DNA from 2 places in the Kineococcus rhizosphaerae genome. Region 1 is predicted to be linked to the other one. Evidence: riboswitches for the same ligand, from Rfam matches in the RefSeq annotation. Region 1 holds a riboswitch; the other holds the start of a gene.
The links. A riboswitch is a leader RNA that binds a small molecule or an ion and turns the genes downstream of it on or off. The one in region 1 is predicted to bind glycine.

Region 2: it holds a riboswitch for glycine, as region 1 does, so the genes downstream of both, gcvP (aminomethyl-transferring glycine dehydrogenase) here and gcvT (glycine cleavage system aminomethyltransferase GcvT) in region 1, are expected to answer to the same signal.

Annotation. Positions count from the first base shown of each region.
Region 1 is NZ_PVZF01000003.1:17,918-23,559, forward strand. It holds gene CLV37_RS07170 (MFS transporter) at 1-249, opposite strand, end outside; gene CLV37_RS07175 (LysR family transcriptional regulator) at 336-1,244, shown strand; gene CLV37_RS07180 (L-serine ammonia-lyase) at 1,225-2,631, opposite strand; gene gcvT (glycine cleavage system aminomethyltransferase GcvT) at 2,635-3,744, opposite strand; glycine riboswitch at 3,785-3,875, opposite strand; glycine riboswitch at 3,884-3,961, opposite strand; gene CLV37_RS07190 (tautomerase family protein) at 4,029-4,418, opposite strand; gene CLV37_RS07195 (LacI family DNA-binding transcriptional regulator) at 4,447-5,466, opposite strand; gene CLV37_RS07200 (Gfo/Idh/MocA family protein) at 5,621-5,642, shown strand, end outside.
Region 2 is NZ_PVZF01000001.1:61,954-67,595, forward strand. It holds gene CLV37_RS00310 (bifunctional nuclease family protein) at 1-313, shown strand, start outside; gene CLV37_RS00315 (MerR family transcriptional regulator) at 467-1,072, shown strand; gene CLV37_RS00320 (SMI1/KNR4 family protein) at 1,215-1,904, opposite strand; gene CLV37_RS00325 (ParA family protein) at 2,049-2,810, opposite strand; glycine riboswitch at 2,860-2,955, shown strand; gene gcvP (aminomethyl-transferring glycine dehydrogenase) at 3,029-5,642, shown strand, end outside.

The sequences.
Region 1 (5,642 bases):
CAGGGCCAGGGCGGGGACGAGGACGCGGCGGCGGCCGAGGTGGTCGGACAGGTGCCCGACGGTGAACAGCGCGATCGCGACCCCGGCCGCGTAGACGGCGAAGGCCACGGTGACCACGACGGTCGGCAGCCCGTCGCGGACGCGGTAGAGGGCCCACAGCGGGGTGGGGACGGTGGCGAAGGCCATGGCGACGGCGAACGCGGAGGCCACGACGAGGAATCCGAGGCGGTGCCGGCGGGTGCTGCTCATGACCGCCCCAACGCCGCGGCCCGCTGCGCCTTCCGCGCCAACGCTGGACGGTGGGAGCATCCATCGGGATCGGCGATGGGAGAAGCGTGGAACTGCGTCAGCTCGAGGTGTTCCTCGCCGTCGTCGAGACGGGCACGATCAGCGCGGCCGCGCGCCGGCTGGGCTCGGCGCAGTCGGCGGTGAGCACCGTGGTGCGCGCCTTGGAGGAGGACCTCGGCGCGCCGCTGTTCACCCGCACGTCCCGGCGGGCGGTGCCCACCGACGCCGGGCTGGCGCTGCTGCCGCAGGCGCGGCGGCTGCTCGCGGGGGCCGCCGACGCCAGGGCCGTGGTCCGCGACGCCGGCGACGGCCCCTCCGGTCCGCTGGCCGTGGGCGTGGTCACGACCATGCACCCCGTCGACCTGCCCCGGCTGCTGCACCGGTACACCACGGCCCACCCGCGGGTCTCGGTCTCGATGCGCGTCGTCGCCGACGGCTCGCGCGGTCTGCTGCGGGCTCTGGTGGAGGGCGAGCTCGACGTGGCGTTCCTGTCCTGGCCCTTCCGCCCGCCCGCCGCCCTCGACGTCCGTCCGCTCGTGCGGACGAGCTTCCGGCTGCTGCTGCCGCCGGAGCACCCGCTGGCCGGGGACCGTCCCGTCGAGCTCACCGACCTCGCGGGCGAACGCTGGATCGACGGCCCGCCGGGGTTCGGCAACCGGCTGCAGGTCGACGCCCTCTTCGAGCGCGCCGGGGCCCGCCGCAGCGTCCGCCTCGAGGTCCCCGACGTCTCGACGTTCCCCCGGTACGTCGCCGCGGGGCTGGGTGTCGCGTTCGTCCCCGGCACGGTCCCCGTCCCGCGGGGCGTTCGGGAGCAGGCCGTCGCCGGGGACACCCTCGTGTGGGAGCTGTCCCTGGCCTCGGCCCGGCCCACCGCGGAACGTCCCGCCCGCAGGGCGGTCACCGCGTTCTGCCGCGAGGTCGAACGGGACGCGCGGGTCAGCACTCGGGGACGTTGACCCCCACCGCCGGGCGGCCCACCACCGTCAGCGCCAGCCCGCCCAGCGACGTCTCCTTGTACTCCGAGCGCATGTGCGCCCCCGTCTGGCGCATCGTCGCGATCGCCGTGTCCAGGCTCACGACGTGGCTGCCGTCGCCGCGCAGCGCCGTGCGCGCCGCGTGGATCGCCGTCGTGGCCCCCACCGCGTTCCGCTCGATGCAGGGGATCTGCACGAGCCCGCCGACCGGGTCGCACGTCAGGCCCAGGTGGTGCTCCACGGCGATCTCGGCCGCGTTCTCCACCTGCTCGGGGGTCCCCCCGAGGACCTCGGCCAGCCCGGCGGCCGCCATCGCGCTCGCCGAGCCCACCTCGCCCTGGCACCCGACCTCGGCCCCGGAGATCGAGCCGGTCTCCTTCAGGACGATCCCGATCCCCCCGGCCGCCAGCAGGAAGCGCACGGTCGCCGCGTCGTCGGCGCCGGGCACGAAGCGCCGGTGGAAGTGCAGGACGGCCGGCACGATGCCCGCCGCGCCGTTGGTGGGTGCGGTCACGACCCGGCCGCCGGCGGCGTTCTCCTCGTTGACGGCGAGCGCGAACAGGCTCACCCAGTCCATGGCGTGCAGGACGTCGGACTCCGACGACCCCTCCTCGGCCAGCAGTTGCGCGTGCAGCCGCGGCGCGCGCCGGCGCACGCCCAGCCCGCCGGGCAGGGTGCCGTCGGTGACGAGGCCGTGGTCGACGCAGGCGCGCATGGCCGCGAAGATCCGCAGCAGGCCGGCGTCGACCTCCTCGGCCGGGCGCAGGCTCTCCTCGTTGCGCCGCACCAGGTCCGCGACGCCCAGACCGGTTTCCCGGCAGTGCTCGAGCAGCTCGGCGGCCGTCCGGAAACCCCACGGCAACCCCGCCCCGGACCCCACGACGGGGGCGGCGGCGTCGAGGGGGTCGTCCTTCACGAAACCCCCGCCGACGGAGTACGAGGTCCGCTGGGCGAGGACGTTCCCGTCGCCGTCGCGGGCGGTGAACACCATGCCGTTGGGGTGGGCGGGCAGCGAGGCCGTGACGAGCCGGACGTCGGCGTCGGGGTCGAACCCCACGGCGTGCCGCCGCAGGACCCGCAGTTCCCGCGACGCCCTGATCTCGTCGAGGTACCCCTCGACGGCGTCGGGGTCGACGAGTTCGGGACGTTCGCCGAGCAGGCCCAGGACGACGGCCCGGTCGCTGCCGTGCCCGCGGCCGGTGGCCCCCAGGGAGCCGTGCAGGTCGACCGTGACCGAGCGCACCCGCGGCAGGAGGCCGTCGCGCTCGAGCCCCTCGGCGAAGGCGAGCGCGGCGCGCATGGGACCGACGGTGTGCGAGCTCGACGGCCCGATGCCGATCGAGAACATGTCGAAGACGGACAGGGCCACGGCTCAGCGCTCCCGGCGGTAGAACGGCAGGGCGACGACCTCGACGGGCAGCGCAGTGCCGCGCACGTCGACGTGCAGCGCCGTCCCGGGGGCGGAGAGCTCGCGCTGGACGTAGGCCATGGCGACGGGGAAGCCCAGCGTCGGGGACAGGGCCCCGCTGGTCACCTCCCCGACGGCGGACCCGTCGTGCACGACGGCGTACCCCGCGCGCGGCGCCCGGCGCCCGGCGCCCCGCAACCCCACGAGGACCCGCGCGGGCTCGGTGCCGGCGAGCCGCCGGAGCGCGTCGTACCCCACGCCGCCGGGTTCCTTGTCGAGCTTCACCACGCGGCCCAGACCGGCGGCGAAGGGCGTGACGTCCCGGCTCAGCTCGTGCCCGTACAGCGGCATCCCGGCCTCCAGGCGCAGGGTGTCGCGGCAGGCCAGGCCCGCGGGGACGCCCCCGTGCTCGCGGGTCGCGGCCAGCAGGGCGTCCCAGACGGCGAGGGCGTGGGCGACGGGGACGAAGACCTCGAACCCGTCCTCGCCGGTGTACCCGGTGCGGGCCAGGAGCACCTCCACGTCGCCCGAGGCCCCGGCCAGGACGGCCGGCAGGCAGCGGTAGTAGCCCAGGGCGCCCAGGTCGGCGTCGACGAGCGGGCCGACGACGGCCAGGGAGGCCGGGCCCTGGACGGCGACGAGGGCCCAGCCGGCCGTCTCGTCGGCGACGACGGCGTCGAAGCCGGCGCAGCGCTCGGTCAGCGCGGCCACGACGACGGCCGCGTTGGCGGCGTTGGCGACGACGAGGAACTCCTGCTCCCCGAGCCGGTAGGTCACGAGGTCGTCGAGGATGCCGCCGTCGGCGTCGACGACCATGCCGTAGGCCGCGCGCCCCAGCGGCATCGTGGACGGCGTGCCGACGAGGGCGTGGTCGAGGGCGCGGGCGGCCTCGGGGCCGCTGACGCGGACCTCGCCCATGTGCGAGAGGTCGAAGATCCCGGCGGTGGTGCGCACGGCCTGGTGCTCGGCGAGGTCGGAGGCGTAGCGCAGCGGCATCGACCAGCCGGCGAAGTCGGTCATCGAGGCGCCGAGGGCGGCGTGGGCGGCCGCGAGCGGGCTGGGGGTGCTCGACATCGGGTGGGCTCCTCTCGTCACGGCCGCACCTGCGGCCGAGCTGACCCCCTCTGTCGCGGGACCTGAGAGCTTCACCCCTCGCGGAGCTTTCCCCGTCGGTGAGGACCGTGGGGTCCTGCTTTCCAGAGCGGCCTGCCTGCGGCGGTGCGGGGACCTGAGAGGTTCCGGGGTGGTTGCTCCTACGGTGCCCACCGCGCGCGGTGGGGCTCTCCCGCCGGGGCGGAGCGGCCGTGTGTGCAGTTGTGGCCCTCAGCGTGACACACGGCCGTCCCCGCGGGCCACGCTCAGAGCTCGCCGGTGAGGAACTGCGCCCGGCCGTGCCCGAAGGACCAGTCGGCGTCGGAGTTCTCGACGACGGAGACGACGACGTCGCTCGGCGCGGTGCCGGCCGCCTCCTCCAGGTTGCGCACCAGCAGGCGGTAGAAGGCCTCCTTCTGCTCGCGGCTGCGCGGGCGGCTGGTCACCTGCAGGAGCACGACGGCGTCGGTGCGCTCGATGCCCAGACCGGTGTCGTGGACGACGAGCTCGCCCCGCGGGTGCTGGTGGACGACCTGGTAGCGGTCGCCGGCGGGCACCTCGAAGGCCTCGACGACGGCGGCGTGGGCGGCGTCGAGCAGGGCGGTCAGCTCGGCGGGGGTGCGGCCGGCGACGAGGTCGAAGCGGAGCAGGGGCACGGATCCTCCTGAGGACTAGTTTGTCCTGTCATTCTGACATGAAGACCAATCCAGTGGTACCCCGCACGACCAGCCGCGGTTCGAGCACGACGTCCGAGGCGTTCGCGCCCGGCTCACCCCCCGGCTCCCCCTCCAGCCGCTCGACCGCCAGCCGCACGGCCGAGCGCGCCTGCTCGGCCGGGTCCTGACTGACGGAGGTGAGCTGCACGTGCCCGAGCCGGGCCAGCGGGCTGTCGTCGTACCCGGTGACCGAGACCCGCCCCGGCACGGCGATCCCCTCGCGGTTCAGGACGTCGAGGAACCCGAGGGCGACGCGGTCGCTGACGGCCGCGACCGCCGTCCCGGACCACCCCCCGTCGAGCACCCGGCGCGCCGCCTCGACCCCCGAGGCCTCGTCGAAACCGGCGTCGACCGTGCGGACGGCGAGCCCGGCCCCGGCCGCCGCCCGCTCCAGACCCGCGCGCCGGTCGGCCGCGATGTCGCCGGCCCCGCCGCTGACGTGCAGCACCTCGCGGTGCCCGAGCCCGGCCAGGTGCTCGACGACCAGCCGCATCCCGACCTCGTCGGAGGCGCGCACGACGTCGGGGCCGCGCCCGGGCCCGGGCCGCGAACGGCGCCCGAGCACGACGACGGGGACCCGCGCGTCGAGGGCCGCCAGCTCCGGCCCGCTCGCCTCCGGGCCGAGCACCAGCAACGCCTCGCACCGCGAGTCCAGGAGGGTCTCGACGGCCGCCCGCTCGCCGCGCGTGCGCGTCACGGCGGCGAGCACGACCTCGTAGCCGGCCTCCTCGGCCGCCGACTGCAGCTCCTCGACGAGCTCGGCGTGGAAGGCGTTGCGGACGTCGAGCACCACCCCCAGCAGGCGCGAGCGGCGCAGCGCCAGCGAGCTGGCGGCCCGGTCGGCGCGGTAGCCCAGTTCCTCGGCGGCCCGCAGGACCCGGGCCGCCGTCTGCGCGCTCGGGCCGGGCGCCCCCCGCAGGGCGAGCGAGACCATCCCCTTCGACACCCCGGCGCGCGCGGCGACGTCCTTGATCGTGGGGCGGGCCACCGGACCTCCAGGGTGCACTTGACAGCGACGACCTTTCGAACCGATTCTACCGACGACCGTTCAAACCGGTTTGAAAGCGATTCGGAGCACCACCGCCGGTGCCCACCCCGCCCTGGTACCCGCCCTGATCCCCGCCCCTGAGAGGCCCACGACGATGTCCGCCACCCGCACGCGAC
Region 2 (5,642 bases), on a different contig from region 1:
GACCCACGACCTGCTCAAGGACGTCATCGAGGCCGTCGGCCGCCGCCTCGAGGAGGTGCGGATCGTCGCGGTCAAGGACAACGTCTACTACGCCGAACTCGCCTTCGACGGGGGCCTGACGGTCAGCTCGCGCACGTCGGACGCCATCGCGCTCGCCCTGCGGGTCGGGTGCCCGATCGTCAGCGCCGAAGGCGTCCTGGACTCGGGCGGCGTCCCGGTCCCCGACGAGGACGAGGACGAGGTCGAGAAGTTCCGCGAGTTCCTCGACCACATCTCGCCCGAGGACTTCGAGTCCGGGGCGGGAGAGCAGTAGGACGAGGCGAACAGGGCCGTCCGGGTCACGAACGGGTCACGGCGCACGCCGCGCCGCGCGCCTCGTTGACGCTCCGGGGGTGCTCTTCTACGGTCAGTGTGCAGGACGCTCCCGGTCGAACTCCCGTCGGGTGGCGATGACGAGGAGGCCGGCGTGAGCAGTGGCGACACAGTCGCAGGGTCGCGGAAGGTGTCCCGACCCGCGCGTGCGCAGGGTCTGTTGTTCGCCGAGGACCTGCCGGACCTCGACGACGAGGTCGGCTACCGCGGGCAGACCGCGTGCAAGGCCGCCGGGATCACCTACCGCCAGCTCGACTACTGGGCCCGCACCGGCCTGGTCGAGCCCAGCGTGCGCAGTGCCTCCGGATCGGGGTCGCAGCGGCTCTACGGCTTCCGCGACATCCTGGTCCTGAAGGTCGTCAAGCGGCTCCTGGACACCGGCGTCTCGCTGCACCAGATCCGCTCGGCCGTGACCCACCTGCGCGAACGCGGTGTCGAGGACCTCGCGCAGATCACCCTCATGTCCGACGGGGCCAGCGTCTACGAGTGCACCTCGGCCGACGAGGTCATAGATCTCGTCCAGGGCGGTCAGGGCGTCTTCGGCATCGCCGTCGGCCGCGTGTGGCGCGAGGTCGAGGGTGAGCTCGCCTCGCTGCCCAGCGAACGCCCCGCCGACCGCGAGCAGCCCCAGGAGGGGCAGGACCCGATGGTCCTGGCCGACGAGCTGTCCCGCCGCCGCGCCGCCCGCGAAGCGGGCTGAACCTTCTGGTCGCTGGTCCGGGCGGCTCCACGTGTTCGCGCCGGACGCTCAGAACGACGAGCGGCCCCTGGATCCTGGCGGATCCCAAGGGCCGTTCGTCGTTCTGAGCGTCCGGCGCGAACGTCGCCGCCTGGACCAGCTCCTATTCCACCAACTCGCGGCGGGGGAGGGCCTGCATGGCGAAGGGGTCGCTCACCCAGTCGTGGGCGTCGGGCAGCCAGATCACCGCGGCCAGCAGCGAGTCCGCCCAGGCGCCGAGCAGTTCGTCGAGCCCGACGCGCCAGGAGTGCTGGTAGCCCTCCCCGTCGTCGGCCAGCACGATCTGCTCGGCGACGGCCCGGCTGCTGCCGAGCCGGACGGCGATCAGCTCCTCGTCGCGGGCGAACAGGGGCAGCAGCGCCGGCGGGGCGGCGAGTCCGGGGCCCTGCCCGCTGGCCCGTCGCAGGGCCTCCTCGAGGGTCAGCGGGACCCAGCCGCCGGGGCCGACGCTGGGGGCGCTGGTGCGGTAGGCGGTGCGGACGGGGTCGACCCCGTCGATCGCCCGCCACCAGGCACGCGCCCCGCGGGGCAGGAGCAGGCCCAGCTGGCGTTCCACGGCGTCCAGGCGGGCGTCGTCGACGCCGGGGCGCAGGCGGGTGGCGATGTCCGCGCCCGAGCGGGTCCACTGCGCCCGCAGGCGCTGGACGAGGCCGGTGATGCGGTCGGACTCGGGGTCGGTGGCCGGCAGGCGCACGGGCGCGGGGACGGCACCGGCCGGTCGGGCGGGGCGCACGAGGCGTGGCGCGCGGGAGGTGGGCTGGCCGGCTTCGAGGGGGGTGTTGGACGACGTCACAGGACCTCCTAGGACCCGCAGCGTGCGCGGGCAGAGCGGGGGCGGCACCAACGGGGGTGTTCCCCGGGCGCACGCCGTCTCAGGACGGTAGACGCTCGCGGATCATCCCGCACCTTGGACGTACCGCACCCCGGAACGGTTCCCTCACGCGGGGGCGAGCACCCGGTCCAGGATGCTGTCGAACTGCCCCGCAAGCGTTCTGGCCGTCCGGGTCCTCAGCGCGTGCAGGGGGACGCCGGCGCCCTGCGACTGCGGCACCGACACCCGGTCGGGCAGGGGCTCCAGGACGAGGTCGCCGAACAGCGCCCGCAGCTCCTCGTACCGGAACCTCTGCTCGCCCGAGCGCGGGGTGAAGCGGTTGACCTGGATGCCGACGATCCGGGGGGCCTGCCGCAGGGCGCGCACCTCCCGCACCGTGCGGTCCACGGCGGCGACGGAGAACCGGCTGGCGTCGGAGACGACGAGGACGGCGTCGGCCGCCCGCCACGCCGAGCGCGTCAGGCCGTTGAGCGAGGGCGGGGTGTCGAGCAGGGCCAGCGCGTGGTCGTCGAGCTTCTTCAGCGCGCGCCGCAACGACTTCAGCGTCTCCTCGTCCGCGTCGGGGGTGTCCAGGCCGGCCGAGGCGTCCGAGCCCGTCAGCACGTCGAGCAGACCGGGGTGGTCGTCGACCCAGCCGCTGGGCGCGACGGCCTCCTCGGCGACCCTGCGCTTGGGGGCCGACAGGACCGCGGCCACGTCGTGGGCCCGCTGGGCCGTCACGTCCAGGCCGGACGTGGCGTCCGCCTGGGGGTCCAGGTCGACGACGAGGGCGCTGGTGCCGCGGTGGAGGGCGGCCGAGGCGAGCCCGAGGACGACGGAGGTCTTGCCCACCCCGCCCTTGGCGCTGCAGACGGCGAGGCTGATCACGGCGCAGACCATAGCGGCGCGCCGAACCCGTAGAGTGGAGGCTGGCCGTTCACCTCGTGTGGGAGAGATCCCGATCCTGACCGATCGGGGCGCCGAAGGGGCAACATCCCCGGAACCTCTCAGGCGGAAGGACCACGTGGGGTTGGCCGCTCTGGAGCTCACCCGCGGGTGGGTGACAGACGGGGAGGTCCACCCAGTCCACGACCTCCGGAGAGCCGATGTCCTCGCCGTCCGTCCCCGCCACCGAACTGCCCGAGTTCACCCCCGAACCGGCGGCCCTGCCGTTCAGCGCCCGCCACATCGGCCCGGACGCCGCGGCCGTGGCCCGGATGCTGTCCGTCGTGGGCCTGGACTCCCTCGACGACCTCGTGGACCGGGCCGTGCCCGCGGGGATCCGCGACGGCGTGCTCGACCTGCCCGAGGCGCTCGACGAGACGTCGGTGACGGCCGCGCTGCGCGCGCTGGCCGCGAAGAACCGCGTGGTCCCCTCGATGATCGGTCTCGGGTACGTCGGCACCCGCACCCCGGCCGTGGTGCGCCGCAACGTCCTGGAGGACCCGGCCTGGTACACGGCGTACACGCCGTACCAGCCGGAGATCTCCCAGGGGCGGCTGGAGGCCCTGCTGAACTTCCAGACCGCGGTCACCGACCTGACGGGCCTGGCGATCGCCAACGCCTCCCTGCTCGACGAGGGCACCGCCGCCGCCGAGGCCATGACGCTGGCGCGCCGGACGTCCAAGGCCCCCGCCGGTGCCGTCTTCGCCGTCGACGCCGACGTCCTGCCGCAGACCCTCGCGGTCCTGCGCACCCGTGCGCTGCCGCTGGGGCTGGAGCTGGCCGTCGTCGACCTCGACGCCCCCGAGCCGCTGGCCGGTCTGGACGCGGTCTTCGGCCTGCTCGTGCAGTACCCGGGCGCTTCGGGCAAGGTCCGCGACCTCGCGCCCGTCGTGGCCGACGCCCACGCCCGCGGGGCCGTCGCCGTGGCCGCCGCCGACCTGCTCGCGCTGACCCAGCTCGTCGCACCGGGCGAGTTCGGCGCCGACGTCGCCGTGGGCTCCAGCCAGCGCTTCGGCGTCCCGATGGGCGCCGGTGGTCCGCACGCGGCGTACATGGCCGTGCGCAAGGGCCTGGAGCGGTCCCTGCCCGGCCGGCTCGTCGGGGTCTCCGTCGACGCCGACGGCAACCCGGCCTACCGCCTGGCGCTGCAGACCCGCGAGCAGCACATCCGCCGCGACAAGGCCACCTCCAACATCTGCACCGCCCAGGTCCTGCTGGCCGTGATGGCCGGCTGCTACGCCGTCTGGCACGGCCCGGAGGGGTTGCGCGCCATCGGGGCCCAGGTCGCCCGCCGCGCCGCCGCGCTCGCGCAGACCCTGCGGGCGGGCGGCGTCGAGGTCGTCCACGACGCCTTCTTCGACACGGTCCTGACCCGGGTCCCGGGCCGGGCGCGCGCCGTCGTCGACGCCGCGGTGGCCGCCGGGGTGAACCTGCGGTTCGTCGACGCCGACCACGTCGGGCTCACGGTCGACGAGACGACCACCGACGCCCACGTCGCGGCGGCCCTGGCCGGGTTCGGCCTGGACCCCGCCGAGGTGAGCGCCGAACCCGCGCTGCCCGCGGCCCTGCGCCGCACGTCGGAGTACCTGACGCACCCAGTGTTCTCGCAGCACCGCTCCGAGACGGCGATGCTGCGCTACCTGCGCCGGCTGTCCGACGCCGACTACGCCCTGGACCGCGGGGCCATCCCGCTGGGCTCGTGCACGATGAAGCTCAACGCCACGACCGAGCTGGAGCCGATCTCCTGGCCCGAGTTCGCCGACCTGCACCCGTACGCCCCCGCCGACCAGCTCGCGGGGACGGCCGAGCTCGTCGCCGACCTCGAGCGCTGGCTCGCCGAGGTCACCGGCTACGACGCGGTCTCGCTGCAGCCCAACGCCGGTTCGCAGGGGGAGTTCGCCGGGCTGCTGGCCATCCGCGCCTACCACGTGGCCCAGGGCCACGGGGAGCGCTCGGTCTGCCTCATCCCCAGCTCCGCGCACGGCACGAACGCCGCCAGCGCCGTCATGGCCGGGCTGAAGGTCGTCGTCGTGGCCTGCGACGAGGCCGGCAACGTCGACCTGGACGACCTGCGCGCCAAGGTGTCCGAGCACGCCCACGACCTGGCCGCGCTCATGGTCACCTACCCCTCCACGCACGGGGTGTACGAGGAGTCGATCCGCGAGGTCTGCGGGCTCGTCCACGACGCCGGTGGGCAGGTCTACGTCGACGGCGCGAACCTCAACGCCCTCGTCGGCCTGGCCCGGCCCGGCAAGTTCGGCGCCGACGTCTCGCACCTGAACCTGCACAAGACGTTCTGCATCCCGCACGGCGGTGGCGGCCCCGGCGTCGGGCCCGTCGCGGTCCGCTCCCACCTCGCGCCGTTCCTGCCCTCCACCGCCCCCGACGCCGGCGGGGTGGGGATGGTCTCGGCCGCCCCGTACGGTTCGGCGGGGATCCTGCCGATCCCGTGGGCCTACCTGCGCCTCATGGGCCCCGACGGGCTGCGCGCCGCGACCGTCCAGGCCGTCCTGTCGGCCAACTACGTCGCGGCCCGGCTGTCCGAGGCGTTCCCCGTCCTGTACCGCGGGCCGGGCGGGCTCGTGGCCCACGAGTGCATCCTGGACCTGCGGCCGATGACCAAGGCCACGGGCGTCACGGTCGACGACGTCGCCAAGCGCCTCGTCGACCACGGGTTCCACGCCCCGACGATGTCGTTCCCCGTCGTGGGGACCCTCATGGTCGAACCGACCGAGAGCGAGGACCTCGCCGAGCTCGACCGGTTCTGCGACGCGA